2 linked regions of the Teredinibacter turnerae T7901 genome follow. The protein of the gene in region 1 interacts with the protein of each later gene in a pairwise test. Links are inferred from orthologs where the notes say so. Each region holds a gene or a part of one and is shown in the gene's direction. Other genes may lie near its edges. The genes, in order: TERTU_RS16935 and trkA.

The links.
Region 2: the proteins of TERTU_RS16935 (region 1) and trkA interact in binary tests that used the Escherichia coli proteins (3 or more experiments, as listed by UniProt). The link is inferred for Teredinibacter turnerae T7901 from one-to-one orthologs.

What each region holds. Positions count from the first base shown.
Region 1 is NC_012997.1:4,215,739-4,231,794, forward strand. What follows is about bases 1,339-4,091. They hold TERTU_RS16935 (PTS sugar transporter subunit IIA), read left to right. Parts: upstream 1,339-2,365; coding sequence 2,366-2,818; downstream 2,819-4,091. Other genes in these bases: TERTU_RS16930 (RNA polymerase factor sigma-54), read left to right, coding at 1,339-2,216; rapZ (RNase adapter RapZ), read left to right, coding at 2,898-3,776; TERTU_RS16945 (HPr family phosphocarrier protein), read left to right, coding at 3,789-4,058. Also shown: lptB (LPS export ABC transporter ATP-binding protein), read left to right, coding at 1-477; more of TERTU_RS16930, read left to right, coding at 681-1,338; mgtE (magnesium transporter), read left to right, coding at 4,187-5,551; ribosome biogenesis factor YjgA, read left to right, coding at 5,599-6,135; TERTU_RS16960 (carbon-nitrogen hydrolase family protein), read right to left, coding at 6,314-7,222; TERTU_RS16965 (YhdP family phospholipid transporter), read right to left, coding at 7,215-12,017; rng (ribonuclease G), read right to left, coding at 12,074-13,555; TERTU_RS16975 (Maf family protein), read right to left, coding at 13,564-14,157; rod shape-determining protein MreD, read right to left, coding at 14,228-14,719; rod shape-determining protein MreC, read right to left, coding at 14,723-15,565; TERTU_RS16990 (rod shape-determining protein), read right to left, coding at 15,612-16,056. UniProt on the Escherichia coli protein: Seems to have a role in regulating nitrogen assimilation.
Region 2 is NC_012997.1:30,145-46,273, reverse strand. The notes cover bases 5,311-8,136. They hold trkA (Trk system potassium transporter TrkA), read left to right. Parts: upstream 5,311-5,910; coding sequence 5,911-7,362; downstream 7,363-8,136. Other genes in these bases: TERTU_RS00130 (TrkH family potassium uptake protein), read left to right, coding at 7,380-8,136; rsmB (16S rRNA (cytosine(967)-C(5))-methyltransferase RsmB), read left to right, coding at 5,311-5,883. Also shown: purE (5-(carboxyamino)imidazole ribonucleotide mutase), read right to left, coding at 1-457; DNA-processing protein DprA, read right to left, coding at 556-1,725; TERTU_RS00155 (LysM peptidoglycan-binding domain-containing protein), read right to left, coding at 1,820-2,860; def (peptide deformylase), read left to right, coding at 3,084-3,590; fmt (methionyl-tRNA formyltransferase), read left to right, coding at 3,624-4,589; more of rsmB, read left to right, coding at 4,582-5,310; more of TERTU_RS00130, read left to right, coding at 8,137-8,828; TERTU_RS00125 (Dol-P-Glc:Glc(2)Man(9)GlcNAc(2)-PP-Dol alpha-1,2-glucosyltransferase), read left to right, coding at 9,021-10,268; TERTU_RS00120 (6-pyruvoyl-tetrahydropterin synthase-related protein), read left to right, coding at 10,352-13,063; TERTU_RS00115 (DUF4124 domain-containing protein), read right to left, coding at 13,052-13,522; TERTU_RS00110 (lysophospholipid acyltransferase family protein), read right to left, coding at 13,698-14,582; glyQ (glycine--tRNA ligase subunit alpha), read left to right, coding at 14,758-15,708; glyS (glycine--tRNA ligase subunit beta), read left to right, coding at 15,710-16,129. UniProt on the Escherichia coli protein: Part of the constitutive potassium transport systems TrkG and TrkH. May regulate the transport activity of TrkG and TrkH systems. Binds to NAD(+) and NADH.

The sequences.
Region 1 (16,056 bases):
CCCCAGGAAGCGTCGGTATTTCGCAAGTTAACAGTTCAGGATAATATTCTTGCGATTCTTGAGACCCGCAAAGAGTTGAGCCGCAACCAACGCCGTGAGGCGATGGAAAAACTGCTGGAAGAGTTTCACATTGGCCACATTCGCAACAGCCTTGGAATGGCGCTGTCAGGCGGCGAGCGGCGGCGTGTTGAAATCGCCCGAGCACTGGCCACAGAGCCCGATTTTGTGCTCTTGGACGAACCCTTCGCCGGAGTCGACCCGATTTCAGTGAGCGATATTAAGCAGATCGTACAACACCTTAAAAATCGCGGTATTGGCGTGTTGATTACCGATCACAATGTTCGCGAAACATTGGATATCTGTGAGAAAGCCTATATCGTCTCGGAAGGCCACATCATCGCAGAAGGAAGCGCCAATGATGTACTCAACAACAAAAAAGTGCGCGAAGTATATCTCGGTCAGCACTTCCACCTCTAATCGCTTTCTGCAGATAATCAGCAAAATCTCTTGACAAACGACTGACTTTTGTATTTGTCACGGCATAATACTTGCTTCTGATTTTATGCGATTTTATTGCACCTGGACTGCGGCCGGAATACACTAGCCTCATACAAGCCGGCGCCCCACAGGAGTTGCCACTAACTGATAGTGCACTTTAACCAGACGCAGTAAATCGAACTATGAAGCAATCCCTCCAGTTAAAACTGGGCCAGCAGCTCACCATGACCCCGCAGCTGCAACAGGCCATCAGGCTTCTTCAGCTCTCCACGCTCGATCTTCAGGCAGAAATACAAGAAGCTCTGGATTCAAACCCTATGCTCGAAGTTGAGGAAGACCTCAGCGGCGACGACTCTCACAGCGGTATCAATGAACAGGCTCCAGCCAGCAACGAGCTTAATGGCAAGGACAGCGCCGACGGCAAAAGCGATGCTGCAGATGCGAATGGCGCCGACCAGGAGTCCAATTCCGACGCATCCTCCGACGGTGATTGGAACGAAGACAACATTCCCACTGACCTTGCGGTCGACACCAGCTGGGACGATATCTACGACCCCACCCCGAGCGGCACCGGACTCGCAAAACCCGACTCCGACGATTACGATTTTGAATCCCGACGTGGCACATCAGAAACGCTGCAGGATCACTTGCAGTGGCAGCTGAACCTTACCCCCATGTCAGTCCGCGACAAGGATATCGCCGAAGCCATCATTGACGCGGTAAAACCCAACGGTCTGCTCGGCCAGACTCTGGATGAAATTTTTCATGGCCTGGAACCTCACCATGAAGAACTCGAAATGGACGAAGTGGTGGCTGTACTCCACCGGGTGCAACAGTTTGACCCACCCGGCGTTCTCAGCCAGGACGTACGTGAATGCCTGCTCATTCAGCTGAGCCAGCTTGATATCAGCAACGAAGATGTGCGCAACGCAAAAACGCTCGTCAGCGAGTTTCTCGATCTGCTCGGCGGCCGCGACTTCAAACAGCTGATGCGCAAGCTAAAACTGAAAGAAAGCGAACTACAGGCGGCGGTACAGGTTATCCAGGGATTGAACCCGCGACCCGGTGAACAGATTGGCAGCGACGACACAGAGTATGTGGTGCCGGATGTGTTTGTGAACAAGGTAAATAACCGCTGGATGGTGCAACTCAACCCGGATATCGCACCGCGTTTACGCATTAACAGCGACTATGCGTCACTGGTTAAGCGCGCCGACTCCAGCGCTGACAACACTTTTCTACGCGACAACTTACAGGAAGCGCGCTGGTTTTTGAAAAGCCTGCAAAGCCGCAACGAAACCCTGTTGAAAGTCGCCAGCTGTATCGTGGAAAAACAACAGGGGTTTCTCGATTTCGGCCCGGAAGCCATGAAACCGATGGTATTGCACGACGTGGCAGAAATTGTCGAAATGCACGAATCGACGATCTCGCGAGTAACCACGCAAAAGTACATGCACACCCCACAGGGGATTTTCGAGCTCAAATACTTTTTCTCCAGCCATGTGGCCACAGATTCCGGCGGCGAGTGCTCATCTACCGCAATTCGCGCTATCATTAAAAAATTAGTTGCTGCGGAAAATGCACGCAAACCGCTCAGCGACTCAAAAATTACAGGGCTATTGGCAGAACAGGGAATCAAGGTCGCACGCCGCACCATCGCTAAGTATCGCGAGTCTCTGAACATACCTCCCTCGAACGAACGCAAGCGTTTGGTATAGCAAAATCTGGGAATGCCGGTCTAAAGTCTGATGCCGCAAATAAAATTTGCGGCTAAAGTGGGCTTGGATCTGAAACTAATACTGGTAGAATGCGCGCCGTTTGACTCCCTGCAACATCCAACATCTGCTGTTTTACCGGGCGCAACGCTATGCAAATTTCTACCATTCTAAACGCCAAGCGAACCCGAGCGAAGATTGCTGGCGGCAGTAAAAAACGCTTGATCGAAACACTCGCTGGCATTTTTAGCGAATCCGACACTGGCCTCGACCAAACTGAATTGTTCCAACATATTTTCGCCCGTGAGCGGCTTGGCTCCACAGGCATTGGCGGCGGTATAGCCATACCCCACTGCCGCTTCAATACCGAAGGCGCGACCTTGTGCGCGTGCGTAACTCTGGAAGAAGCCATTGACTTCGACGCTGTAGACAGCAAGCCAGTCGATCTCATATTTGCCATGCTGGTACCGGAAAACGCCGAAGACGAGCACCTGCAAACCCTTGCCGCACTCGCAGAAACCCTGCAAAGGGATGATTTTGTGAAGCGCCTTCGCAACTGTAAAACCGATGAAGAATTGTTTAACGTGGCGTCTGGTGTAAACTGACGGCTCTACCGGGAAGTAACTAGTCCCTCGCGCGCTCTGCGCTCCTCCATCACATGCGACTCGTACACAGGCAGGTAACATGCGCTTGCTGATTATTAGCGGAAGATCAGGCTCGGGAAAAACCACAGCACTGCACCTGCTGGAGGATGAAGGCTACACCTGCATCGACAACCTTCCTGTCGACCTTCTGCCCGCGCTAATCGAGCAGCTAAGCACCTCTGATCGTCCATCGCCACGGGTTGCTATCGGTATCGATGCGCGCAACATCAACAACGATCTGAGCCGTTTAATGGCGATGATTGAAGTGGGGCCATTGCCGCGAGAAAGTTACCAGGTTATCTATCTCGACAGCTCGCGCGAAGTGCTCCTCAAACGGTACAGCGAGACCCGCCGCAAACACCCACTCTCTGACGGTCTCACCGACCTGAATGAAGCCATTGAGCGCGAGCGCATTATTCTCGAGCCCATATCCAATGCCGCCGATGTCACCATAGACACCTCGCAGCTCAACCTGCATGAACTGCGCAGTGCAATTAAATACCTTGTGGTCGGTTCCGACCGAGAAGGTATGGCGGTGCTGTTCAAGTCGTTCGGTTTCAAGTATGGGCTGCCGGTTGACGCCGATTTCGTTTTTGATGTGCGGTGCTTGCCAAACCCCTATTGGGATGCCGGACTGCGCAAACTGTCCGGGCTGTCGCCGGAAGTAATTGCGTTTCTGAACGGCGAGGAACAGGTGGAGGAGATGTATAACGACATTCTTACATTTATGCGTAAGTGGATTCCTCGGTTCGAGAACAACAACCGCAGCTATCTCACCATCGCTATCGGCTGTACGGGTGGTTTTCATCGTTCGGTCTACATGAGTGAACGACTCGCAAAAGCGCTCAAAGCCGACTATAAGAATGTTCAGACGCGGCATCGACAAATACCCGATTCCAGCGCCCCGAAACACAGCTAATGCGGGAGCTTCATGCAGCAGAGAACCCTCGAGATCATCAATAAACTTGGCCTCCACGCGAGAGCGGCCAGCAAGCTGGCGACCCTGGCCAATCGGTTTGAGTCACGAATTCAGGTCAGTGCCCACGGCAAAACGACAGATGCGAAAAGCATTATGTCGCTCATGCTGCTGGCAGCCTCAATCGGCACGGAAATTGAATTGATCACCGAGGGGCCGGACGAAGTTGAAGCCATTACGGCCCTGAAAGAACTCATAAACAACCGCTTCGACGAGGAGGAATAGGCTGCGCTGCAAGCGCCTGTAAGCAGGTTAAACACGCGCCAACTTCCCGAAGTTATTTCCTCAAGCCTTTGAAAAAGCTACAATTTCTGTAGCAACCCTCCACCCCACCGTAAAACGGAAGCCACTGTATGCCGCAAGCCGCTGAGAATATCGAACACAGCACCCACCAACAGGTCGGTCGCGTGCAGGTATTACTCGAAAGCGGTACCTTCCGCCAGGTACGGCAAATGCTGAGCAGCTTGCGGCCGGTGGAAATCGCGCGCTTGATTGCATCCTCCCCGCCCCCTTCGCGAACCGTGCTGTGGGACCTTATCGACAAGGATGTGTCCGGTGAAGTACTCGAAGAACTGCCGTACGATATCCAGAGCCATTTCGTGCGCAATATGGGCACTGAGGAACTGGTTGAACTGACCGAAGGCCTGGAAACGGACGACGTCGTCGATATTTTGCAGCAGCTGCCTGAGCAAGTGATTCAGGAAGTCATGGAAGCCATGACCGACCAGGATCGCGCCAGGGTAGAGGAAGTGATTGCCTATGACGAGGCCACCGCCGGCGGTCTCACCAATACCGACACCATCACCGTTCGCCCGCGTTTCACGCTGGATGTTGTATTGCGCTACCTGCGCCGTCACCCGGAGCTGCCGCCGTCGACCGACTCCCTGATTGTAGTTAATCGCAAGGACGACTACCTCGGCCTGCTGCCCTTGAGCACGCTGCTTACCACCGATCCGAGCGTAACCGTCCGCGAGGTGATGGTCACCGACACTAACGCTATCCCGGCTGCCATGGCTGATAAAGACGTGGCCAAACTGTTTGAGCAGCACGACTGGATTTCCGCCCCCGTCGTCAACGAGCAGGGGAAGTTGCTGGGTCGTATTACCATTGATGACGTGGTCGACGTCATCCGGGAAGAGGCCGATCACTCGTTAATGAGCATGGCCGGTCTTGATGAGGATGAAGATACCTTTGCCACGGCTGCGCGCACGATTCCACGCCGGGCAATCTGGCTCGGCATTAACCTGATCACCGCAATCCTCGCTTCCTCGGTGATTAGCCTGTTTGATGAAACCATTGATAAGGTCGTGGCACTGGCGGTACTTATGCCTATTGTCGCCAGTATGGGTGGCGTTGCCGGCTCGCAGACGCTCACGGTGGTGATTCGCGGTATGGCACTAGGGCAAATTGGCGCCAGTAACCTGGGCTGGCTGCTGTCCAGGGAAGTGCGTGTCGGCATAGTCAACGGCATCCTCTGGGCGCTGGTGATGGGTGCAATAGCTGCTCTCTGGTTTCAAGATATCAAAATTGCCTATATCATCGGCGCCGCCATGGTAATCAACCAAATTACAGCGGCGCTCGCGGGAGCGTTACTGCCGGTCGGCCTCAAAGCCCTCAAGGTGGACCCTGCACTGGCTGGCGGTGTTACCCTTACAACCGTTACTGATGTGGTCGGTTTCTTTGCGTTTCTCGGCCTGGCAACCTACTTTTACGGCTAGTACCCCAGCGTTATATCTGGGTTTTAGCACTCATAGATAGTTATTTTATGCACGATTATTCCGACGAAGATTGGGAGGACGACGACCTCCCCAAGAGTAAAACACAGGTCAAAAAGGAAATGACCGCACTGCAGGACCTCGGCGTCCAGTTGATTGAGCTTTCGCCCACCCAGTTGGACAAGCTGCCACTCTCCGACAAGCTCCGCAGTGCAATCGATGATGCCCCCAAAATCACTCAGCGCAGTGCACGCAAGCGGCATTTTCAGTACATTGGCAAACTGATGCGCGACGCAGATGGCGAAGCCATTGAAGAAGCCTTTGCAAGGATGCAGGAAAAGCAGCATCTGGCCGCACGCCAACACCACCAGATCGAAAACTGGCGGGATCAGCTACTCAGCGGCGATCAGCAGGCACTGCAAGCCTTCATCGACCAGTTCCCTGGATGTCAGGTGCAGCAGTTGCGTAACTTATTGCGCGCGGCAGAAAAAGAAAAAATGGACAACAAACCCCCAGCGGCGGCTCGCAAGATATTCAAGTTTGTACGTGACTGCTTTGAAGCTGCAGCCGATGACGGCACCGTTTAGCTCTTGCACGGTTTAGCACTTACACCTGGTTGAGCTTACGCAGGGATTTACTTGTGCGGGTCTTGCTGATGAAGGTAGCTTCTCAGAGACCCGTTTACTGGGGCCAGGCGTGAACGGGGTGCGCGCAATCTGCGCAACCAGACCCACTTCAGTACACTCACTTCAGTACACTAAAGACTCACTGCAAGCGGCGGTGATTCCAGACAGGCATATCTTTGCGCAGCAACTCCAGCTCATCCAGATCCACCTGGGTAACCACCAGGTGCTCGCCCAGCTGAGAATCTTCCAATAGCTTGTCATCTCCGGCTCGGGCGATAATCTCGCCCCAACCATTCACCACCATGGAATCACCCCAGGTTTTGCGCTGGGGCGTGTGCTCACCCCCTTGATTCACGCCAATCATCACAATCTGGTTTTCCACTGCGCGAGCGCGCAACAGTAATTCCCAATGCACCTTCCCGGTGGCCCAGGTGAACGCCGAAGGGAGTACCACAAAATCCGCACCCTGTTGACGCAACGCGCGGAAATATTCCGGGAATCTCAAATCGTAACAAATACCCACGCCCATCCGGCCCCATGGAGTTTCACAGACGACAGGCATGTCGCCACGGGCAAAACTATCCGATTCACGGTATGCGCCCGTGTTATCTTTCACGTCAGCATCAAACAGATGCATTTTGCGATACGCTGAAGCTATGCGCCCCTGATCATCAAACACTACGCATGTCGCGAAGGGCTTTACGTCTTCAGATGCATCGTGCCAGCGAATTGTATCGGCGGACACTTCCCAGTCTCCATCTCCATCCCCATCCGCCCAGCTAAAGCCGTGCAATGGCATACTGCCGGCCACCAGCCACAGTTTGTGGGCGCGCGCCAAGGCGCTAAATCGCACCAGCCATTGCACTTGCTCATCCCGCGTAAAACGCGTTTTAAGCCCAAACGTGAGGAGGTTTTCCGGTAAAACGGCAAGCTGACAGTTCGCTTTACTGGCGCGGCCAAGCAAGCCTTCCAGTGTGGAGAAATTCGTTTCCACGCCCTCCAGCTGGCTGACCATCTGGCACAAACCGACGCGAAACCGCCTAGCCATTGGTGGGCTCCGCTGCGGGCGTTGGATCGTCGGTCGATTTGATTTCCAGCTTATCCTCCGGCGCAGGTTCAGCCCGATCAGCGTCCTGTGCTGTGGCTGTAGCCGCGGTTTTCGGCTCAGGCGTCACGACCGGATTTAACGTGGACAGCGCCTGCTGAGTTTCGTGCGTTGCCACAGACGCTGGCACAGGTGTTGATTCTGACAATGATGGCCCTGCCGTTATTGACTCTGCCAATGTCGGCTCTGTGATAGTTGATACCGGCTGAGCAGGCTCCGTTTGAGCCCTGTCCTGCCGTTGGTCTTGCGAACTTTCCGTCAACGCTTGCTGAGAATCCTGTTGCAGGGTCGCTGACAAAACCTGCTCAGAAGCCCCCGCAGGTATGGGCGCGGTAGCCATCGCTGCAGTTTGAGTTTGGACTTCCGTTGGGGCCTCGCTCGACAGCTGGCTGCTAGGCTGGCCAGTTGGCGGTTGGCTAGTAGAGGATTGGCTAGTAGAAAGTTCGCGACTTTCATTGCGATCCATATCTTGTACCTCGCGGCCTTTTTTCTCCGCAGCGGTATCGTCAAAGATTTTTCGGAATTTAATTTTCGGGTCGTCCCAGCCGCCATTGATGCGATAGTTCAGGCTGGACGCACGATCAACCTGTTTTTCAAACATCTGGCTCACCAGAAACACACCAACTGCCGCCGGCAGGCCCGCAACCAGAGCCGCAGCCACCGTCAGGTCACCAGCAACAGGCAGAGTTGCTACGAGCTCTGCGTCAATGGTCTCGTCGAGCATATCGAGCACTCCCGCCACCTGAATTTTTGACGAGGTGGAGTTCACCACCAGCGGCTCATGGATGAATATACGCCCGTTCTCAAATTCAAAGTCGCCGTGCACCGACTCAAACCCGAGGCCTTCTTTGGCCAAATCACTGAAATCCAGGCGCAAACGCCGGGCAATGGTGTCGAAGTTGAACAGCGCGATCAATCGCAGCAAACCGTTGTCACCATCGGTTGCACCACGCACAAAGCTACCATCCAGCAGGTTAAAATCGACCTTCCCGCTCACGATAGGTAGAGCAACTTCATCGGGCGCCCCTGGCCAGCTGATTTCCGCCTGTATCACTGCGGTTCGGCTCTCGATAATTTTTTCCTGTCCCCAGGCCTGCAACACCTTGCCAACATCTTTAGCCATTAACGTGCCACGAAAACTGCTGACATTACCTTCGGGGGTTTGGCGCCAGGTGAATTCGGTCGCGCGGGTATCCAGTAAACGCTGACGCTGATCCCCTTCACTCACAGTCGGCGAATTATTCCGCAGCGGCGCGCTCACTTTGCCATTGAGCGCCCGGCGGGTGTTCTCAGTGTCAGTGGTTTCCGGAACAGCACGCTCTACTTCGTCAGGCGGATCATCTGCAGTGACAATCGCCTCCCCTACATCCATACCACGGATGGTTGCATGAACATTGCGGATAACCACACCTTGATCAATCGGCCGCAGTTCAAACTCCCAGTGCCCATAAGGCTCGCCACCGACGGTGAGCGCATCCACCCGAAAGTCCACGGGGAAAAAGGTGGAGAGGTCGATATCCGCCATCATGCTCTTCGGCAGCGCTTCAGCCCCGGACATTGGAGCTTCAGCCCCTGGAATTGGAGCTTCAGCCACTGAAATTAAAGCTTCAGCCTCTGGTGCTGGAGCGTCTCGCTCGACAGCCGCCTCAGGCTGCACAACCAGCACCGGCGTTTCGGTGGTCGATGAGCGGGTTTTGTCCACCGGTACATCGGCAGCCACCTCTTGCGCAACCGGAGCGGGTTTAGAATCGTCCGGCGCAGTATCCTGATTGATCTGGTCTACCCCTGGCAGGTGCAAATAATCCAGCGCCATGATCACAGGGCTGCTGTCATCGGCCTTGATGACCACATCGCCCGCGACAGGTTCGCTATCGACCCGCAATGACCACTCGGTCTCGGTCCCCAGGCCATTTACATGCACGTTTTCAACACCAACATCGCCCGCCGTCGCATAGCCGATATCCATATTCACGCGAATAGGCAGGGTCGCTTCGTCGTCCGTACCGCTGCTCAGTTGATCCATGTACGCGAAGTAACGCTCGCGCACCAGATCCCACTCAAACAAATCCGCCGTAGGCACCTGACCGAGCACATCAAAATAACCAGGCTGGAGCGGCAGTTCGGTATCACCAAAATTCAATTGCAGACTGTCGTTCAAACCACTGCGCAGCCGCAAACTAATCTGTTTGTTATAGTCGAAGCGGTAGAGCTGATAGTCGTCGAACATCTTCAAACTGACATTAAACGGCGCTTTATCCGCTGCGGACTTACTCATCGGAGCCGGAAGTTCAAGCGACACGCCGTCCAGCTTAGAGGCGACGTCTATTGCCAGATAATAGGGCTGTGTTCCCTCTGCCGGAATAGTGAGAGAGCCGTCCAGTTCGGTCACACCGGATACAAACCCCAGCTCGGGTCGCTGCGTCCATTGGCGAATATCGTCCACGTCCACCGGGCCACGAAAGTGGATAACTGTATCGCGCGCCGTATCGCCGACCAGTGGGCTTTCGATACTGGCGCGCACCGGGCGCCCCCACATGGCGGCGTCTAAACCTGCTGAGCTCAGACCGGTCTCAGAGCTGTACTGCAGTTTTCCTTTGACTGAATCCACCGCCAGACCGATATCCGCCATGTCCACTTTAGCGCCATCAAACTCGACGTTAACAAGTTGGCGGCTACCTCGTGTGTCTTCTTCCAGGGGAACTTGTAGCTCGATCTCTGCGGCAACATTGCCGCCGAAAGTCCAACTATCGAATGTCGAGCCAAATACACTGCGTACCGGGCTTTGCTGAAGTAACGCCATGGCGGCAGCCGCATTGCTGGTTACCGCGCCTTTAATCGCCAGCGCCATTGGCTGGCCATCTGCGCCGGCTAGCAGTTTAACCTGCGCGCGATTTACCTGGTTACCCAACAATTCTGCGCTCGATACCGACACGTTGAGTTTATAGTGGTCGAGATTAATATGGCCATTGAGCGACTCAAGGGCGGGCCAGTGCGGGTCAAATGCAAGATCAGCGTTATGTACATCCGCTGACAACTGCAGGTTTGCACTGTATTTGGGGTGCATGTCGACCGAACCGTGGTAAATAAATGCCGCATCTGTAGCAGTACCCGCCCCGATACTCGACTCGAGCCACTCGTAAAGATGGCTGGGTACAACCTTTGGCACATAGCTCTTGTGCACACTTAAGGGTCCCTCGCGCATGCCTATGGCCAGTGTCATTTGCGGTTCACGCGGGTCCGCAACCAAGGGCAATGCCAGATGTAAATAGCCGCTACTGGCAAGCTCCCCCTGAGTGAGTTCTATGCGCCCAGAGGAGACATACGCGGTTTTTTCATCAAGGTCCAGTTGCCATGCCACTTGACCCCTTGCGGAATCAAATTCGAAGGGCGCGTCGTAGAGATCGACAAAATTCATCGCGATTCCGCGCTCACTGCGCAGCGTAACGCGGCCGCTGAGTGCGGTTGCTTCCAGGTAGCCGTCCAGGTGACGCAGCTCGGGTGCGCCTCGAAAATGGCCGACGCCGACATCTGCCATATTGGCTTTTGCCAACATATAGCCAGAGGCCTTATCGGTAAAACGCACGTCCAGGTTGCGCAGCATGCCCTGCGGTTTCAACTGGCCGAGAATATCCCCGACACGTCCGGTGAGGCTGCCGGTCGCGGCCAGTAATTCGTACCAGCGGCCGAGATCCACCTCCGGGATACGCACGCCGATGGGCCGGTTAAACCCCGCCTCCAGGGCCACATCCAGCGGTGGCGACTGCCCTTCAGGCCAATCGATGAGCAGGTGCTGAAGCATTAATCGCCAGCCGTCCTTGGGCGTCCAGCTACCGGTGATGTCCGCCTGCGTACCTGTGGGCAGGCTGACAGTCTCAGGTACCGCCAGCGGCAAACCATCTGCGCGCAGGTTGCCCGAAAGTTTGTAGCCACGGGTCGACGACCCCTGGTACCAGAGCTGTAAATCCAGTCGGTGCCCTTCGGCCCATTGGTGCGAACCCTGTTCACGCCACCAGTCGCCGGCGAACGCGGCCAGAACCTGCTCCATGGGAAATTGATTCAGCGAGACGTAACCCTTTGCATCGAAATTATCCGGATCGCGTGGGTCCCCGATACCTTCTGAGATGAGCGTAAAGTGCTGTCGCCCCTCGACAGCGGCAGACGCGCGAATACGGTGAAAGTCTTTGTCGTTTTCCAACATGATGTTGGGAATCTGCAGGCTGGACTGATGTCCTGTGCGAAACTCGAGCGCAAATTGGGCGTTATCGATTTCCACCCTGCGCCCGACCAAAAAAATGTCGAGGGGATCGTCAATGCGAAATTTGCGGTCCGACTTAACGGTGGTTTTCAGGTTTTTGATTTGCCATGGGCCAGTGTCCTGCTGCACCAGCGTGGTTTGCAGGTCCTTGAACGCCAGTTGCCGCCAGGCCACCTGGCGCTTGGCGAGGCTCTCCACCAGACTGAGTTCCATGGAGGCTTCGCGAATTCGGAAGATGGGTTGATCGTCGAGGCTATCGACAGAGACATCGATCAAATCGACTTTAGGGCGCAGCCCTGCCCAGGTCGCAGCAAGTTCGCCAATATGAATTTTTACGCCTAATTGATCGCCAATCAGACGGCTGATGTCATCGCGATAGTCATTTAACAGAGGAAAGGCTTCTCGCCCCAATTGCACCAGAACAGCTGTGGCGATTACCAGGGTAAAGAGCGTGCCCCAGAACCGCTTAACCAGGCGACGCATTGTTCTTCTGCTAACAAATACCACGTGTGACTTTCTCTAGTGTTGACCGGGCAACCTTAAACCAAAACGATGTCGTACTGTTCCTGGTTGTACAGGGATTCCACTTGAAACTGAATAGGCCGGTTGATAAACGCTTCGAGATCCGCGACGCTGTCCGATTCCTGGTCGAGTAACCTGTCAATTACCGGCTGCGAAACCAGCACCAGGAAACGCTCATTGTCGTACGCCCTCGCTTCGCGCAGTATTTCGCGAAAAATTTCGTAACAAATGGTTTCTGCCGACTTTAACGTGCCGCGCCCAGCGCATACCGGGCATGGCTCACACAACATTTGGCCGAGCGACTCGCGGGTACGCTTGCGGGTCATTTCCACCAGCCCCAGCTCCGACACCCGCGTAATACTGGTTTTTGCGCGGTCTTTCTCCAGGCTTTTCTCCAGCGTGCGGTGTACCTGGCGCTTGTGCTCCACATCCCGCATATCGATAAAATCAATGATGATAATACCGCCCAGGTTGCGCAACCGCAGCTGCCGCGCTATCGCCGTCGAGGCTTCCAGATTGGTTTTAAAAATCGTTTCCTCAAGGTTGCGGTGGCCGACGAAAGCCCCGGTATTCACATCGATGGTGGTCATCGCCTCGGTTTGCTCAATAATCAAATAACCGCCGGATTTCAGCACCACTTTTTTGTCCAGTGCGCGCTGAATTTCATCTTCAACACCGTACAAGTCAAACAGCGGTCGCTCACCGGGGTAATGCTCAATACGTCCACCAATTTCGGGCGCATAGTGCTTGGCAAACTTTTCCATTTTGGCGAAGCTCTCGCGCGAGTCGATCCGCACCTTTTCAATATTGGACCGCATCAGGTCGCGAATAGTGCGCATATAAAGCGGAAGATCTTCGTAAATTATGGCTGGTGCACGGGATTTTGCGATGGTATCGGCGAGATCGTGCCACAGGCGGAACACAAACGGGATGTCCGCTCGCAAATCCTCCTCGCTCGCGCCCTCGGCTACAGTGCGGATGATAAAACCACCGCCTTTGTATTCTTCCTCGTATTCGGCAGCGAGCTTTTCGACAATAGCCCGCAACCGATCGCGCTCGGTATCGTCTTCTATTCTATTCGAGACACCGATGTGGTGGCTGTTTGGCATATAAACGAGGTAACGCGCTGATACAGAGAGATGGGTACTCAATCGAGCACCCTTAGTGCTGATAGGGTCTTTGATCACTTGCACCAGAATATCCTGGCCTTCGCGTAAAAAATCGCGAATATCGGCTTCTGCGTGACCGCGTTCATCACCGTTCTTCGCTGGATCGACCGCGATATCCGAGACATGGATAAAGCCGGCACGCGCCTGCCCTATATCCACAAACGCTGCTTGCATACCCGGCAGTACCCGCACCACCCGACCTTTGTAGATGTTCCCCACAAAACCTTTGGTGCGGGCGCGCTCGATATAAACTTCTTGTAAAACGCCATTCTCCACCAACGCCGCCCGGGTTTCGGTGGGGCCAAAATTAACCAGTATTTCTTCACTCATTGGGGCGATTATTTCTCCGACGCATTCCACACGGGAAGGCGAAATAACTGCAGAAGTTGACTGGTTTCAAATAAGGGAAGCCCCACCACAGCGGAGTAACTGCCACGAATTTCCTCCACAAAAACGCCGCCAAATCCCTGAATTCCGTAACCACCAGCCTTGTCCTGCGGCTCGCCGGAGTTCCAATAGCGCTCTGCCTCTGCGGATGAAACAGTGCGGAATCGCACATCCGTCTCACTGCACAAGGTTTTCTGTTCGGTACCGCGACAAATACTGACCGCTGTCATGACCTGGTGGGTCTGGCCCGACAAACTAGTGAGCATGTTAATCGCTTGCGTTTTATTCGCGGGCTTTTCCAAAACCGTCGAATCCAGCACGACAATCGTGTCGGCACCCAGCACCGGCGCATCCGGTTTGAGCAGGGATCCGGCTCTGGCCTTGTCGGCGGCGAGGCGGGTTACATAATCCAGAGGAGTTTCATCAGGCGCGCGTTCTTCCGGAACATCGACGTCGATAATCGAAAACGCGACGCCAATCTGCGTTAACAGTTCACGGCGGCGCGGCGATTTCGAAGCCAAATATAAAATTTCGGAGGGTGTCACCTGCGCTCCTGAAACAAAGAAACCAGTTAAAGGATCGCAGTGTAGCATTTACCAGCCAGCAAGGGGCCGCTCACTGCGTGCGGTACAAATGACGAATACGGAGAAAAAAGAACACGACCAGGGGCCAACACAGGGCTGTCATTAAGGTCGGGAGCACCAGATAGTGGGCCGGCGTCCGATAACCGGCAATTCCCTGTACCCAGTTGACCACCACTTGATGCACCCCCACTAGAATAAAAACCCAGAGCGACTGATGCCAAACGGAATAGCTGCGGATGCGCTGATAGGACATGAGACATATGTAAGCGATGATAGTGAGCGCCATCGCATGGCCGCCCCAGACACCCAGTTCGACAACATCTTGCAGCAAACCCACCAGGAAACCAAAGGTCATCCCCAGCTGTTCAGGGCTGTTCATTACCCAGAAGATCACCAACAAACAGAGCAGTTCGGGGCGTAAATACGAGAAATCCTGGGTGAGTGGCAACACCGCAAACACTAACCCGAACGCGATGCTCAAGCCCAGAAAAAGTGCGTAATTACGTTGCTTCGGCGTCGCCATAGCCTAGTTTGCCGCCTGCTCGGTGTTGTCGGCGGGGGGCTGATCGAACACCAGCAACACATGACGACTGCGATTCATTTCGGCCATAGGACGAGCAATTACGCGAGCAAAGGGCTTGCCTGGGTCGATAACCACCTGCTCAACTTTAGCCACCGGATACCCCACAGGAAAGCGCTGGCCCAAGCCCGAACTCACCAGCAGATCGCCTTCCTGGATATCCACCGTGCTGGATACATGGCGTATCACCAGTTCATAGAGATTGCCGACACCCTCAGCGATAAGTCGCACACCGTTACGATTAATTTGCACCGGCAGCGCGTGGGTAGTGTCGGTAATTAAGAGCACCTCACTACTGTGCTCACCCACGGTGACAACCTGCCCCATGAGACCGTTGGCATCAACCATTGCCTGGCCCACATAGACACCCTCTTCTGCGCCGCGATTAACAATAACCTTGTGCACAGTAGGGTCCGGTGCAACACCGATCAACTCTGCGATAATCACGCGGTCTTGCAACATATCGGTGGAGTTAAGCAATTGTCGCAGACGAACATTTTCTGCGGAAAGAGAAGCGAGCAACTGAACCTTGCGCCGCAACACAAGCAGCTCAGTGCGCAAGGCTTCGTTTTCGTGCTCGAGACGCGAGCGCGACATCAGCCGGGTATCCGCCCAATCGCTGGCTTTCGCCGGCAAATCGGAAACCCAGTAGAAAGGTGCCGAAATATCAGCACCGTGCTTTTTCAGGGAGTCGAACCAGTCGGTATAGAGGTAGGTGAAGGCAATCGCGAGCGAGAGAGCGGTGAGTAAAACCACTCTCACATTAAGGGAAGGACCTTGGCGAAACAGGGGCTTGATGTTGGAACCTCCGCCAGCGCACAGCGGCTAGAGTAAATTAATAAAGTGAACCCAGCGTGTGCTGATCCATCAATTCCATCGCCTTACCACCACCGCGCGCCACGCAGGTAAGCGGGTCTTCGGCAACCACCACTGGCAACCCGGTTTCCTCACTTAGCAGGCGGTCCAGATCGCGTAACAGCGCGCCGCCACCGGTTAACACCATCCCGGACTCAGCAATATCAGAGGCGAGCTCGGGCGGCGACTGCTCAAGCGCACTTTTTACGGATTGCACGATTCCAGACAGCGGCTCCTGCAGTGCTTCAAGGACTTCATCACTGTTAAGAGAAAAACTTTTCGGAACACCTTCCGCGAGATTGCGCCCGCGCACATCTATTTCCAGTACTTCACTGCCCGCGTAGGCGCAGCCAATCTCTTTCTTGATACGTTCAGCAGTCGCGTCGCCGATAACGCTGCCGTATTTGCGGCGCACATAATTGACA
Region 2 (16,129 bases), 4.2 Mb from region 1 along the record:
GTTGCGCATTGGCGGCGCGCTCGTCGATCAGTTTCTGATGCATGGCGGCATCGCCAACACCAATAATCTGAGCGGCCAGGTAGGCGGCGTTTTTTGCACCCGCTTTACCAATCGCAACGGTGGCAACTGGAATACCACCAGGCATTTGTACGGTGGACAGCAACGCGTCGAGACCGTCCAGGGAACCGTCGATTGGTACGCCGATAACTGGCTTAAGGGTGGTCGCAGATACCGCACCGGCCAGGTGAGCGGCCATACCGGCAGCACAGATAAAGGCTGCACAACCGCGCTTGTCCGCGTCCACAACATAATCGTGGGTCGCTTTCGGTGTACGGTGGGCAGAGGTGACTTTGGCTTCGAAAGGAATCTCGAGTTTTTCGAGAACGGTGAAAGCAGCTTCCATGATCGGCAGGTCTGAATCGGACCCCATCAAAATCGCGACAAATGGTTGGCTCATAACATTGGCTCCAGTAATTAAGAACGTCGTAAATCGCTGTAATTTATAGGGTTTTTACAGGATTTCGGGTAAAAATTAGTGAGGCCGGGCAAGGTACTCTAATTGGCGTGAAAGGACAAGTCTGGCACGGAACTATGTTTTAGGCGCATATATCCGGTACCGACATTCGCCACCAGCCCCTTAAGCTCTAAGGTTAGCAGGCAGGCCATTACATCGCCCACGGGCAGCTCTGTGCGTTCAGCAATTTCGTCGATGGGGGTCGATTCGTAGCCGAGCTGTTCGAGAATAATCGACTCTTCTTCCGTGGCCACAATTTCTGACTGCTGGGGTTCGTCGGCGACCTTGTCGAGATCCAATTGCTGCCATTGGAGACGAAGAAAATGCTGTAACTCGTCGACAATATCTTTCGCGTCGTCCACCAGCTTGGCACCTTCCCGAATAAGCTGGTGGCAACCTTTGGCGAGGGGGTTATGGATGGAACCAGGAATCGCAAAAATCTCCCGGTTTTGCTGAATGGCATAGCGCGCGGTAATCAATGAGCCACTGCGCGGCGCCGCTTCCACGACCAGTACGCCATAACTTAAACCGCTAATAACCCGGTTGCGTTGCGGAAAGTTGGCGGGTAGCGCCGTGGTACCCAGCGGGAACTCACTAACCAAAGCACCACCGGTTTGCACAATTTGATCGGCCATCTGCTTATTGCGCTGCGGATATACCTGGTCGATACCGGTGCCCAGCACCGCTATGGTTTTGCCTTGCGCAGCCAGCGCGCCCTGATGTGCAGCAGAGTCCACCCCCAACGCCAGCCCGCTGGTCACCACAAAACCGGAAGCTGCCAGCTCACGGCTGAAGTCGAACGCGGAACCGCGCCCGGAAGGCGTGGGGTTGCGACTGCCGACCACAGCGATCTGGGGAAATGACAACAACCGGGCATCGCCTGCCACATAGAGCACAGGCGGTGGGCGTTTTATTTCGCGCAATAGCTCTGGATAGTATTCGTGATCGGTATCGAGAATTTCGATGTTGTTGTTCTCGCACCACTCAAGGTCGGCGGCCATCAATTTGGCCAGGCGGGAATTATCGGCTTCGTGCTGGAATTCGCGCAGCAGCTGGCGCGCTTCCTCATTGAGCAGATCGGCGAGAGATTCGGGAGAGGTATTGAGCACACCCAAAGCACTGGGCGAACGCTCCATCAACTTCCAAAAAGTGCTGGCACCAACACCGGGGAGGTATTGTAAAAGCAGCTTCTGTTGTACCACGCTTAACATGTTGTAAACGTCCATCCGTGGGGTTTAGTGTTCTGAATGCTAACAGTGACTCGTGGTAATGTCACTGCTAGCGTTGGAATAAGCTTGGTTAAATTTATGGATTAGTGACGCGATCGGAAACCGATATTCCACGCTCAGCTTCCAAAACCAATCCAAGACTGACCTTGTCGAACACCCGAAATACCATCATCAGGCCCGCACGCTCGTCCGGAAGTTGCACCCGCTCCTGGGTAACGCGATCGATAATTTTTCCGCCTTTCTTATAAATTGCCATCACGTTACCGGGCGCAAGGCCCTCGCGACCGCCGCGATTAATTACCACAACATCCATATTGCCCACCTGGTGTACGCCACCCTCAACCGCCAGGATAACCCCGTTGATGTCGGATTCGGGAGGCGATGGGTAAAAGGTGGAGTCTATCGCGCGCTGCTCTTCCCGCAACAAGAGGTCGCCTGCGCGGATTTCTTCCGTGGTTCGGGAAATACTCAGTGTTGCCACTTCACCCGACACCCTCACCAGCGAACCTGTACCTATATCTCGCGCAAGCACGCCCAGCTTCTCGCGGGTTTCCGGGTCGACGAACGTCTCTCCGCGACGGTAAATACCGTATACCTGCTTGCCTTCCGGAAACTCGCCGCGCGCATAGAGACTATCGCCAGCGCCAACCACCAAATGCTCATCCATGCCCGCCAATACCCAGGGCGCACCCTTCAGGTCGGCTTCGTCAACAATACGGCTGCGAGACAAAAAGCTGTTTATTTTGTCCAACGGAATAGTTTCGATGGCTTCACCCGCGCTGAGTACGCGCGCTTGGGGCGAAAGTTTATACACATTGCCACGGCTCTCGATTGTGAGTCGTGGCTTGCCATCCATATAGATCAGGCGGATGACATCGCCAGGGTAAATGAGGTGGGGATTGGCAATCTGGGTGTTCACATGCCAGATCTCAGGCCACATCCAGGGATTCTTGAGGAAGGTTGCGGAAATATCCCACAAGGTGTCGCCTTTAACCACTGTATAGGTCGCCGGGACAGGATCATTCAGTTCCGGCACCTCTGCAGCCTGAGCTAGTGCAAATAGGGGGCTAGCCAGAAGTAGCAGGGCGGCGAGCAGGCCAGACAATTGCTTATTCATCTCGAGAGTCCTGTTCAGATCGGCGCTGTTGTCCCTTCACCCTTGGCCAAAGTGCAGGAGTAAAATCAGCCGCTAACCGTTATAATGGATGAAGAAACCCGGCCAGGCGCGCAGGATTGTCTGAAAAAGTTACTTGCGACCGGCCACAAAAAAACAGTATAACTCCTGTTTGATCATAATGTTAGCAGCGAAAGTTGCCTAGTTACTAGAAGTTTGTCACGTAATGGCACTGTTACCTATATTAGAATTTCCAGACGCCCGCCTGCGCACGGTTGCAAAACCAGTAGAGCAAGTGGACGAACGCGTGCGCGCGATTATCGACGACATGTTCGAAACCATGTACGACGCGCCGGGCATTGGCTTGGCGGCAACACAGGTGAATGTGCACGAGCAGATTATTGTTATCGACATCAGCGAGAATCACGATGAACCACTGGTGTTTATCAATCCACGCATCGACGTCCTCGACGAAACCCTGTTCGATTATGAGGAAGGCTGCCTCTCGGTGCCTGGCTTTTATGAAGAGGTTACCCGCCCCCGTCATGTGCGCGTTACCGCGCTGAACCGCGACGGAGAAGAGTTTGTGCTGGAACCGGAAGGCTTGTTAGCGGTGTGTATCCAGCACGAAATCGATCACTTGAAAGGCAAACTGTTCGTCGACTACGTATCTAATATCAAGCGCCAACGTATTCGTAAAAAGCTCGAAAAACAACACAAAGAGCGCGCCTGATTCCGACCCGCCCCATAACACACAAGGTTCGCTGTGAATTCGCACAGACGCAGACTCATATTCGCCGGTACGCCGGAATTCGCCGCCGCGCACCTGCGCGCCCTACTCGCCAGCGAGCATGACATTGTTGCCGTTTATACCCAGCCGGACCGCCCGGCCGGGCGCGGCAAAAAGCTGACTGCGAGCCCGGTAAAAGCCCTTGCCCAGGAACACGATCTTCCGGTTTATCAGCCCGCGTCTCTGCGTGCCGCCGAAGCCCAGGCTGAACTCGCTGCATTGGGTGCGGATGTCATGATAGTGGTGGCCTATGGGCTGATTTTGCCACAGGCAGTGCTCAATGCACCGCGCCTTGGCTGCTTGAATGTGCACGGTTCGATTCTGCCCCGCTGGCGCGGTGCAGCACCCATTCAACGGGCAATTGAGGCGGGAGATACCCATTCCGGCGTGACCATCATGCAAATGGACGCAGGTCTCGACACAGGTGCGATGTTGCTTAAGCGCGAATGCCCTATTCAGACTAACGACACCGCCAGCGATCTGCATGATCGGCTCGCGGAACTGGGCCCACCCGCGTTACTGGACACTCTGGCACAACTCGAAGATCTCACACCTGAAGCGCAAGACGATAGCCAGGCGAATTACGCCCACAAAATTGAAAAAGCGGAAGCAGTGCTGGACTGGCGATTGCCCGCTCTACAGCTGCATCGCCAGATTCGCGCCTTCAACCCGTTCCCGATCTGCTACACATTGCTCGACGATGATCGTCTGCGCATTCACAGCGCGGAACTCTGCGACCTGAGCGGTGAATCAGGCACAGTGGTAGCCGCCGACCGTGAGCGCTTGGTTATTGCGTGCGGTGAGGCATCGTTAGCGGTAACCCGCTTGCAATTGCCCGGCAAAAAGGCAATGACACCGGCTGAATTTGCCAACGGGCACAGTCATCTCTGCCCGGTGGGTACGCGCCTGGGCCTTCCGCCACAGGGAGAGCAGCATGGCTGATGCCCGCGTGCAAGCCGCACGGACGCTCGGCGAGGTGCTGGCAAAACACTGCTCACTCAACAAACCGTTCGATACCGGTATTAATAAGCTCGACGAACGTGATCGGGGTCTTTTCCAGGAGCTCTGTTACGGCACTTTGCGTTGGTATCATCGATTAGAAGCCATTGCCGGCGAACTTCTGCAAAAACCCCTGCGTAATAAAGACCAGGATGTGTATGCGCTGCTGTTAATCGGTTTGTATCAACTTGAATATCTGCGCGTACCCGACCACGCCGCCATCTCCGAAACTGTCAACGCCAGTCGCGCCCTTAAAAAGCCCTGGGCCAGTGGCCTGCTCAACGGGGCCCTGCGCAGCTTCCAGCGCGATCGGGAGCAAATATTCAAAAAGATTTCCGGCAAGCCGCAAGCATCGTTCAGCCACCCCAACTGGCTCGTTGCCCGCTTGCAACAAAGCTGGGGCGCACAGGCAAGCCGGATTTTGCACGCAAATAACCAGCAGCCACCGGTGTGCCTGCGGGTAAACCTCAAGCGCCAAAGCCGCGACGAATATTTGGTCAAATTGCAACAGGCCGGGCTGCAGGCGCAACCACTGGCGAGCTCACCGAGCGCTGTGCGTTTATTGTCACCCCTGGATATACAACAGCTGCCGGGATTCAGCGAGGGCCTGGTATCCGTACAGGATGAGGCCGCGCAGCTCGCCGCCTATCTGCTTGCGCTCGAGCCCGGGCAACGGGTATTGGATGCCTGCTGTGCGCCGGGCGGCAAAAGTTGTCACATTCTGGAAGCCGAGCCCGCGCTTACGGAACTGGTGTGCCTGGATTCCGAACAAGACCGTATGGCCCGTGTTGAAGAGAATCTCGCGCGCCTGCAATTATCTGGCGCAACGCTCACAACCGGCGACGCCAGCACCTGCCAATGGTGGAATAATCAACCGTTCGACCGCGTTTTGCTGGACGTTCCCTGCTCGGCAACCGGGGTTATTCGTCGCCACCCAGATATAAAACTGCTGCGGCGCGAAGATGATCTTGCTAAGCTTTCCGCTTTGCAGCAAGCGATTCTGAATAATGTATGGCAGATGTTGAAGCCCGGCGGCCTCCTCGTCTACGCCACCTGTTCAGTATTGCCGGAAGAAAACAGCGAGCTGATTACGCAATTTGTCACAGACCACAAAGACGCCGAGCTGGCGCCGATGGACGCAGATTGGGGAATCGAACAGCCCGCAGGGCGCCAGCTGCTGCCACAGCTCGAAGGCCCTGACGGTTTCTACTATGCTCGTTTGATCAAGGCTGGCTAGCCTGGCAGCCAGCCGTTTGGGGCACACATGAAAATTATCATACTCGGTGCTGGCCGCGTTGGCGGCACACTGGCGAGCAACCTGGCCAGTGAAGCCAACGATATTACCGTAGTGGATAGCAATGAAGGCTATCTGCGCGAACTGCGCGACCGCATTGATATCGGCGTAGTGGCTGGCCACGCATCACACCCGGAAGTGCTATTGCGCGCAGGCATCGAAGACGCCGACATGCTGATTGCCGTGACCGGCGTCGACGAAATCAATATGGTCGCCTGCCAGATCGCTCACAGCCTGTTTCGCACCCCCACCAAAATTGCCCGCATCCGCTCCCAGGAATACGCCAGCCATCCCGGACTGTTCCGGCCCGATGCGCTGCCCGTCGATGTAATTATCAGCCCGGAGCAAATTGTCTCCGCCTACCTTTTTCGGCTGATCGAGCAGCCGGGCGCCCTGCAGGTACTGGATTTTGCGGAAGGCGCAGTCCAGCTGGTGGCCGTGCGCGCTTACTACGGTGGCCCGCTGGTAGGTCAGGAGCTGCGCTTTTTACGCAAGCATATGCCCAATGTGGACACCCGAGTTGCGGCGATTTATCGACGTAACAGGCCGATTATGCCTACCGGTTCAACGGTAATCGAAGCCGATGATGAAGTTTTCTTTCTTGCCGCAAAGCAGGATATTCGCGCGGTAATGAGCGAGCTGCGCCGCCTTGATCGCCCGTACAAACGCATCATCATTGCCGGTGGCGGCAACATTGGTCAGCGCCTCGCCGAGCAGCTCGAGAACAATTACTCGGTAAAGGTGATAGAAAACAACGAAGCCCGTTGCCTCGCACTGACCGAACGCTTGAGCAAATCCATTGTGTTGCTGGGCAACTCATCCAGTCAGGAGCTGCTGGCGGAGGAGCATATTGAAGATACTGATGTGTTCCTGGCCGTCACCAACTCCGATGAAGCCAACATCATGTCGTCCATGCTTGCCAAGCGCATGGGCGCTCGCAAGGTGCTGACCCTCATCAGCAACCCCGCCTACGCGGATCTGGTACAGGGCAGCGATATCGATATTGCCATCTCCCCGCAGCTGGCGACTATAGGAACGCTGCTTACGCACGTAAGGCGTGGCGACATAGTGAACGTTCACTCACTCCGCCGCGGCGCAGCCGAAGCCATCGAGGTGATTGCGCACGGTGACAGCCGCACCTCCAAGGTGGTGGGGCGCGCGATCGAAGATATCGATTTGCCCGAAGGCGCCACCATCGGTGCAATTGTGCGTGAAGCCAGCGCAGAGGATTATCGGGACAGCGGTGTACGCAGTGATATGTCCCTGGGCAGCACCGGCAAAACCTACCAATATCAGGAAGTTATTATTGCCCACGATGACGTAGTGATCGAATCCGGCGATCACGTAATTTTGTTCCTGGTCGACAAGCGCTACACCCGCGACATCGAGCGCCTGTTTCAGGTCGGCTTCACCTTCTTTTAAGCGTGGCCAGCTGACTCATGCACTTCGCCATCATCGCCAAGGTACTCGGGATATTGCTGATGCTGTTCAGCCTGACCCTGACACCGCCGATTCTGGTATCTCTGTACTATGGCGAACAGGCGCACATCAGCTTTTTACTGGCTTTCGCAATTACCTTCAGCACCGGTTTGTTTACCTGGCTCCCGGTGCACAATGTGCAGAGCGACCTCAGTACCCGAGATGGGTTTTTAATTACCTCGCTCTTCTGGACCGTGCTCGCCCTGTTCGGTGCCCTGCCTTTTATCATCGCGCACAGTACCCAGCTGAGTGTCACCGACGCAGTGTTCGAATCACTCTCGGGGCTGACCACCACGGGCGCTACCGTGCTTACCGGGCTCGACTACCTGCCTCGCTCGATTCTGTTCTATCGCCAACAGCTGCAATGGTTGGGGGGTATCGGTATTATCGTTATCGCGGTAGCCATTTTGCCGATGCTCGGCATTGGCGGCATGCAGCTTTATCGGGCGGAAACACCGGGGCCGGTAAAAGACAGCAAATTAACACCGCGCATTACCGAAACCGCAAAAGCACTGTTCTTTATGTATGTAGCGCTAACCGCAGCCTGTGCATTCAGCTACTGGCTCGCGGGCATGCCGCCGTTTGAAGCTGTCGCTCATTCCTTCGCAACGGTCGCTATCGGCGGCTTTTCCACACACGACCTCAGTATGGGGTATTACGACAGCGCGCCGATTCTGATTGTGTCCTCACTGTTTATGGTGCTCTCCGGTATCAACTTCGCGCTGCACTTTGTTGCCTGGCAATCCCGCGGTATCAGCCACTATTTAACCGATCCGGAATTCCGTTTCTATCTCACCATGATTCTGATCGGTATCGTCATTACCGTGAGCTACCTTGCCAGCACCGGTATCTACCCAACGGAAAAGAGCATTCTTTACGGCATTTTCGAGTTGATATCTATCCTCACCACCACGGGTTTCGCGGTGGTGGATTTCACGCTTTGGCCAACTTTTCTGCCCTATTTGATTTTTATGTTCGCCTTTATGGGTGGCTGTGCAGGGTCCACCGGCGGTGGCTTAAAGATGATTCGGGTGGTTTTGATCATGAAGCAGGGCCTGCGGGAAATTCACCGCCTGATTCACCCCAATGCCGTTATTCCTATCAAACTGGGCCGCAAAACCATTTCCGACCGAGTGGTGGAAGCGGTGTGGGGGTTCTTTGCCGTCTATGTGGTGTCGTTTCTCGTCATGGTGATTGCCCTGCTCGGGCTGGAGCTCGACTTCGTCACCGCCTTCACCGCCGTGGGCGCTTGCCTCAATAATCTGGGCCCAGGCCTGGGCGCGGTCGCAGCACACTATGGCGATATTGGTGATACTGCGAAGTGGATTCTCTGCTTTGCCATGCTGCTGGGGCGACTGGAAGTCTTCACGTTATTGGTGTTGTTTACCCCGATGTTCTGGAAAAGATGATGCGTGCGCCAGAGATTTTTTAATAACCAGAATTATCATTTAAGCCCATCGTTATATCTTTTATAATCACCCCGCCGTAATCGTAGAATAAATAGAACAAGTACCGATTACTGAGCGCCACGTTGTCATTTCCTTTCAACCGAGGAATGCCTGGCTTTCGCCACTGCAGCGAGCCGGGCGGTAACACTACCCATGTTTAAATCGTCACAGCTACCTACAGTGTCGTGGGTCCTGCTGGCTGGAATCCTGCTCGTTGCCACATGGCTCGGCACGCAGATGATGCCGCCAGCACAGACATTCCACGACGAAAGCTTCCATATGCCGCAGATCCGTGCCTACCATATGGAACGCTATTCCCACCTGGAGAAATCGCTCACGATGATTCCGGGCTACCACCTGGCGGTGGCGACTGTGTCGAAAACGCTGTTTGGCCAGGGCATTAAAGATACCCGCCTTGCCAGCACCCTGTTATCACTGCCCGCGCTACTGTTTTTCTTCCTTTGTGCACGCCGGTTAGGCCATACATCACCTCTACTCAGTACCACGACCTATTACCTCAACCCGATATTCTTCCCCTTCTTTTTTGTCATTTACACGGATGTGCCGTCCTTGACACTGGTATTGGCGGGGCTCTATTTCACGCTGAGTCAGCGCTTTACCCTCGCTGGCCTTGTTATGCTGCTGTCGCTTGGGGTGCGCCAGACTAATGTCATGTGGTTGGCGTTGTTCTGGCTTTTCGCCCTCTATAATCTGCTGGGCAATCCGCTCCATATCCGTTGGCTCAAACCCGAGAACTGGCGCCAGTTGGGTGGGGCACTGTTGCGAACCTGGGCGTTTCCTATCGGAATTGTGGCGTTTCTAGTGTTCGTTTATCAAAACGGCGGCGTTGCTATTGGCGACGCCACTGCACACAAAATGGACCGCATCTTTGTCACTCAGGTGTTTTTCCTGCTGCTGGCTGTCGGCCTGCTTTTTATACCACTGCACCTGATGAATGCCCGCGCGGGGTTTGATCTGCTGCGCTTTCAGCCCCAGTGCGCGGTGATTCTCAGTCTGCTGCTGGTGCTCTACCTGCTCACCTTCTGGGCAGAACACGGCTACAACCTGTTCGACTTTTTCTTGCGCAATCGCGTTGTCATGTGGACCCGCGCCAATGAGGTACATAAAGTGCTGGCGTTTGTCCCCATGGCGATAGCGTTGCTGAGCTTAATGGTCACGCCTTTGCGCGAGAAACGATTTTACTGGCTGTACGTGGTGGCTATTGCTTCGCTGCTCCCCCACTCCCTGGTGGACCAGCGTTATTTCATGGAAGCCATCACCATGTTCCTGCTTTTCATGGTGCCGCAACACACCAGACTGCACTGGTACACCCTGGCGCTTTTCATACCTGTAACTTTGATTATTTGTATCGGAATTGGCGATATTCGCTTCTTTATTTAGCTAATTCCGCGCTCCTCCGGCGCTAAGACAGGTGTTTGTAAGCGAGTATTCACTCTAATTTTGACGTACATGAGCCGAGCCTGATGCGATCTACCTTCGTTAAATATGCACCATGGACCCTCCTTCTGATTATTGTGGTACTCGCCAGTAAAGGCGCTTATATGTACCCCCACGACCCGCTCGCGCAAACCGTCGGCTCCATTGCCGGGCATGAGTGGCAGTACAACATCTGGCGTACCCTCGGTATGGCCGACGCCCTCGCTGATGGTATGCCAGGGCGCTGGCTGAGCAGCTATTCGCACCACTGGGGCTACCCACTGTTTGAATACACCAGTCCTTTCCCTTACACCCTCAGCAGTGTGCTCCTGTTACTTGGCTTCGACGCGCACAGCGCGTTGAATATGGTCTGGTTGCTGACGTTTGCGGGCGCAGGCGTTGCCATGTTTTGGGCCATGCGCCCGATATTCGGTATTTGGAGTGCACTTGCTGCAGCCACCTGTTACATACTCGCGCCCTATCATCTGGTGGACATTTTTGTGCGCACCAACCTGGTGGAGACCTCCGCATTTTTGTTTCCCCCATTCGTTATTCGCGGGCTATGGGAGGCGCAACACGACCGCCTGAAAGGCGTGCTCTACGGCAGTATCGGCATCGCCCTGCTACCCCTTTCACACATGCTCTCGACCTACCTGATCGGCTTGTCGCTCATCGTATTTTGTGGCGTCTACTTCCTGTTATTGCCGCTGCGGGAGAAATTGCCTTTCGCGATAGGTGCGCTACTTATCGCGACCGTTGGACTTGGTTTAAGCAGCTTTTTCTGGTGGCCAGCGCTGGCAGACATCAGCGCAATCAAGGGTATGGACGCAATGACCGGCGGCTTTTACAGCTACACCAAACACTTCGTGTATCCCCACCAGCTGATCAGCAGCAAATTTGAATACGGGGCCAGTGAACCCGGGCCGGTAGACTACATGTCATTCAGTTTGAGCCTTGAGCGGGTGATACTCGCTGGCGCCGCAGTCGCTCTCGCGGTATTTGCCCTGCTGCGCGGGTTACTGCACCGCGACACACGCAACGAGCCACGCGCAGAGCTTGCCGCCAAACAGCAGCGCGCTCGCCTGGTTATCAGCGCTGCAATAACTGCCGCCTGCGCCAGTTTCCTCACCCTGGCTATTAGCGAGCCACTCTGGAAACTGTTGCCCGGTATTGAAGCCGCGCAATTTCCATGGCGTTTCCTGTTCCCCGCAAGTTTCTACCTGGCAATTTGCGCTGGCGCGGTACCGGTACTCGCCGGTCAACTTAGCCCAAAATTCCGTTGGTTAACGCCTCTATTAGGCGGCCTGGTGGTATTGGCGATTCTGCACTTGCAGTGGCAAGCTGCGCGTGCGGGCAGCTATGGTACGGTGGAACCCGGCGAGATCGCGCAACTTAAATCGGGCGAACTAGGCGTATGGACGACGAATCAGTTGGAATTTATGCCCGTAGGAACCGAAATTCCCTACAAGGAAGCACGCCGGGAAGCCACAGTTACTCTGTACGACAGCTTCTTTACACCGCAACCTGCGCGGGTATCCTTAGCGGAAATCGAAAATGGACGGGCAAAGGTCTTATTGCAGCCAGGCGCCGCGGGGACGCTCGTCATTAATCAGCACTGGCATCCCGCTTGGCGTGCGAGTGCTGATGGCGAGCCGCTGGCGACACGCCCTTTTGAGCAACATCCATTTGCCCCCATCGCCGTCGATCTGCCCGAGGGCGTGCAAGAACTGGAAGTTGTGTTTGGGTATTCCACCAGTGGCCGCTGGGGCCTGTGGCTGAGTTTACTGGCGTTCGCTGTCGTCGTCGCCTGGGCTGTAAGCACTCAACGTGGCGGACTACTGCGGAATGCGGTTGTCCCCTTGGGGTACTTGTGCACGTTACTGGTGTTTTATTGGCTGACCGGAACTCCTCGCACCGCCAGTAAAGAAGACCTGTTCGCCAGTGTGCACACCACAATTGCCGCCGAAGACTACGCAAACCCGGTGAATATGCATAGCGAGTGGAATGCGAAGGGCAACTTCATCATTCCCAGTAGCGGCGTCGCAGTGGAATTTGCGGAAGTTCAGCACAACAGCCACATATCCCTCTCCCTGGATTCCAATGACAGCTTTATGTTATGGCTGTTGAACAACGATGAGCTGGTTACCAGCGATTTTCTCCACGGTCGCAATGTGGGCGGCATGTTCACCTACACCCTTATGTTCAACAAAAACACCATGGACACCGGCTTCGATAAACTCGTATTGGTACCAGTAGCCGGTGACGGCGCCTTCAGTCTGGGTCACGTCGTTGCGCACAGCCAACACCCGGTGCCCGAAGACCATAAACGCGTGCAGCTAAGTGCCGGGATTCCAACCGTGCGCGCGGAGGACTACGAACTCTATAAAGCAAATCGCACCGAGTGGGACGACCCGTCTAACGCCACTATGAAAGAAACAGGTTTGCTCGTGGACTTCGGCAAACCCGTGACTGGCGACCGCATCGACTTAAGTCTCGACTGGAACGATTTCTACCTGGTGGGATTTGTGCGAGGCGAGGAATTTGTCGGCTTCGCAACCGCGCGAAAGGCTGCGGGGACAAACCTGAAAGGTCTGGCGCGCCGGAATTTGGCGATTCCAGACAATGTAAAAGAACTCGGCTTTGACAAGGTGCGGATCGTGCCCACCTGGGGCGATGGGTACTACAGCTTGGGCCATATCCGCATTGCCGGCTTGCGCGATGCACCGGCTGGACCAGTGCAGCCGGTATCAGAGCCGTAAATTTTCGGCCTGCGGGATAGCGCAGCCCTGGCGGTTGTAATTCAGGCGCATGCGCTCTGCATATTGGTTTTGCTCGCGGCGGGACAGGGTTTCGCCATCCTGCTGTAACACAATACGCTTGCTGGATGCATTGTGATTGATACCGCGCGTCAATCGCTCGTAATATTGAGCCGCGTTATCGCACACTTTTTGCCGATTCGCATCCGCCAACACCTGGGGATCATCGTCCGGGGTATTGCTGTAACGGGTGTCAATCGGTGTCGGTTTACGGCGAATTTTCACTGCATCAGCGCGGTTTATATCCGGCAGCGACACATTTTCAGCTTTAGCCTGCTCAGGTGCTTTGTCGCTGAAATGCAATTTTCCGTTGGCATCGCGCCAACGGTAGATTTCCGCAGCACTGACTGAAGGGAGAATAATGGGGATGGCGATCAAGCCGATCGCAAGTAATGCGCGCATTCGCATCGCTGTAAGTCCTTTTGTTCGATGAATCGAGTTGGTCCGTTTGTACTGTCCATTTTGTACTAAAAGTATACCAATGCGAATTAGCGCACACATTAGGTCGATCCGCTGGTTTTATAGCCTCACGCTATCAGCGGTAAGTATTGCAAAAATATTCGGCACTGATTTTCGCCTAACGGTGGTAAAAACGCGGCATTCCCTCTGGCTGGCGGCGAAAACGCTTGTATTCCCACTGGTATTGCGACGGCGCCAGCGCGACAGATTGTTCGACACCTACATTTAGAGCGCGCAGGCTTTCCGCCTCATCTGCAGAATCAATGCCCGCTGGCGCCTCCCAAAAATGGATTGCAAAGCCACTAGGCACGCGAATCGCCGCCCCCATAATGACTTGCGCGCCAGTTTTCTGTAACAGTTTATGCACCAGTGTCATGGTGAGCGCCTGATGGCCAAACAACTCGGCAAAATCGCCGCCGTTATCGTCCGGGTTTTGATCTGGCAGAATGCCAATTGTCTCGCCGCGTTTTAAGGTTCGCATCAGGCCGGCCACACCGCGGACATCTGTCGGTAGCTGGGTCGCGCCCTGCTTTGAACGCGCGGCGATCATCAGGGGTTCCAGATGTTTCTTTTTCGGTGGCTGATACAAAAATGCTATCGGCCCATAACCGGAACAGATAGCGCCCAACACCTCCCAATTCCCCACGTGCGGGCCAAGAATCATCAAACCTCGCGATTTATCCCGCTGAGTTATCAGGTGTTCGCCGCTGATCGACACAATTTGGCCGTGTAACCACTCAGTTGAACGCTGCCAGACAATGTTGATTTCAAATGCCAGGCGACCGGATTCAATCACACTCTGGCGCGCCAGTGCTGTCTGCTCCCTGGCACTCAGTTGCGGATAGCAGGCTTCAATATTGCGCCTGGTGGTATGCACCTCACGCGGCCCCACCAGCCAGGCAATTCGCCCCAGCAGTGTGCCAAAGAACAAGCCTGCAGGCAGGGGTAAACGGCCAATGCTGCGGAGGGTTAAGAGAGTCAATTTTGCGATGATCTTTTCCACGTATACTCACGATCACGCGCTCATGGTGGCGCGTTTGTATTTTGTTAGTTTGTACTTACTTTTATCTCGGGCGGCGAGATGGTGGATTATCCTTCATCCCGGTATAATTGCCGACCCCAAAAATACAGTTTAGAAAAAAACGCTGACCATTAGCGATCCACGAGAGAGAATCACTGTGTCTAAACCCGATGTGTCAACCTTTCAGGGCCTGATTCTGGCCCTGCAGCAATACTGGGCCGAACAGGGCTGTGTCGTTTTGCAGCCGCTGGATATGGAAGTCGGTGCGGGTACCTTTCACCCTGCCACCTTTTTGCGTGCCATCGGCCCGGAAACCTGGAACAGCGCCTATGTGCAGCCTTCCCGCCGCCCAACCGACGGCCGTTACGGTGAAAACCCGAACCGCCTGCAGCACTACTACCAGTTTCAGGTGGTACTGAAGCCGTCACCGGACAATATTCAGGAACTCTACCTCGGATCGCTAAAACACCTTGGCGTTGACCCCGGCATCCACGATATCCGCTTCGTGGAAGACAACTGGGAATCCCCCACCCTCGGCGCCTGGGGGCTCGGCTGGGAAGTGTGGCTGAACGGCATGGAAGTAACCCAATTTACCTACTTCCAGCAGGTGGGCGGCCTCGAGTGCTACCCGGTAACCGGCGAGATTACCTACGGTATTGAGCGCATCGCCATGTACCTGCAGAACGTTAACTCCATTTACGACCTGGTGTGGACCATCAGCCCGGACGGTACGCCCGTCACCTATGGCGATGTGTTCCACCAGAACGAAGTGGAAATGAGCCACTACAACTTCAGCCATGCCAACGTGGACTTTCTGTTCCAGACCTTCGATACCTGCGAGGCCGAGTCCAGCAAGCTGATCGACGCAGGATTGCCGCTACCCGCCTACGAAATGGTGATGAAAGCCTCCCACGCATTCAACCTGCTGGATGCCCGCCAGGCTATTTCTGTTACTGAGCGCCAGCGTTTTATCCTGCGTGTGCGCACTCTCGCCCGCAATGTAGCGCAGGCCTATTTCGACGCCCGTTTGAAACTCGGGTTCCCGATGGCTCCCGCCGCCTTGCGGGATGAAGTGATCGCCAGGGCCAACGCTGAGGGGGAGAAGTAATATGCATTTCTTAGTAGAACTGGGCACCGAAGAGCTGCCACCCACCGCGCTGAAAACCCTGTCGCACGCCTTCACTCAAGGTATCCAGGACGGGCTCACGCAAAAAAATCTAGGTTTTGATTCTGTAGAATCTTACGCCACGCCACGTCGTCTTGCGGTCTCGGTCACCGGGCTTGCCGACAAGACGCCGCAGGAATCTGTAAAAATTTTCGGCCCTCCGGCGCAGGTGGCGTTTAAAGACGGCGCACCTACCAAAGCCGCAGAGGCTTTCGCCAGGAAAAATGGCATTGCGCTGGAAGCACTGCAAACCGGCATGGACGGCAAAGTAGAGAAGCTGGTGTACGAAACCACGGCGGGCGGTGAAGCCACGGTCGATCTGCTGGCGGATCTGGTAGCGCAATCGCTCGCCAACCTGCCCATC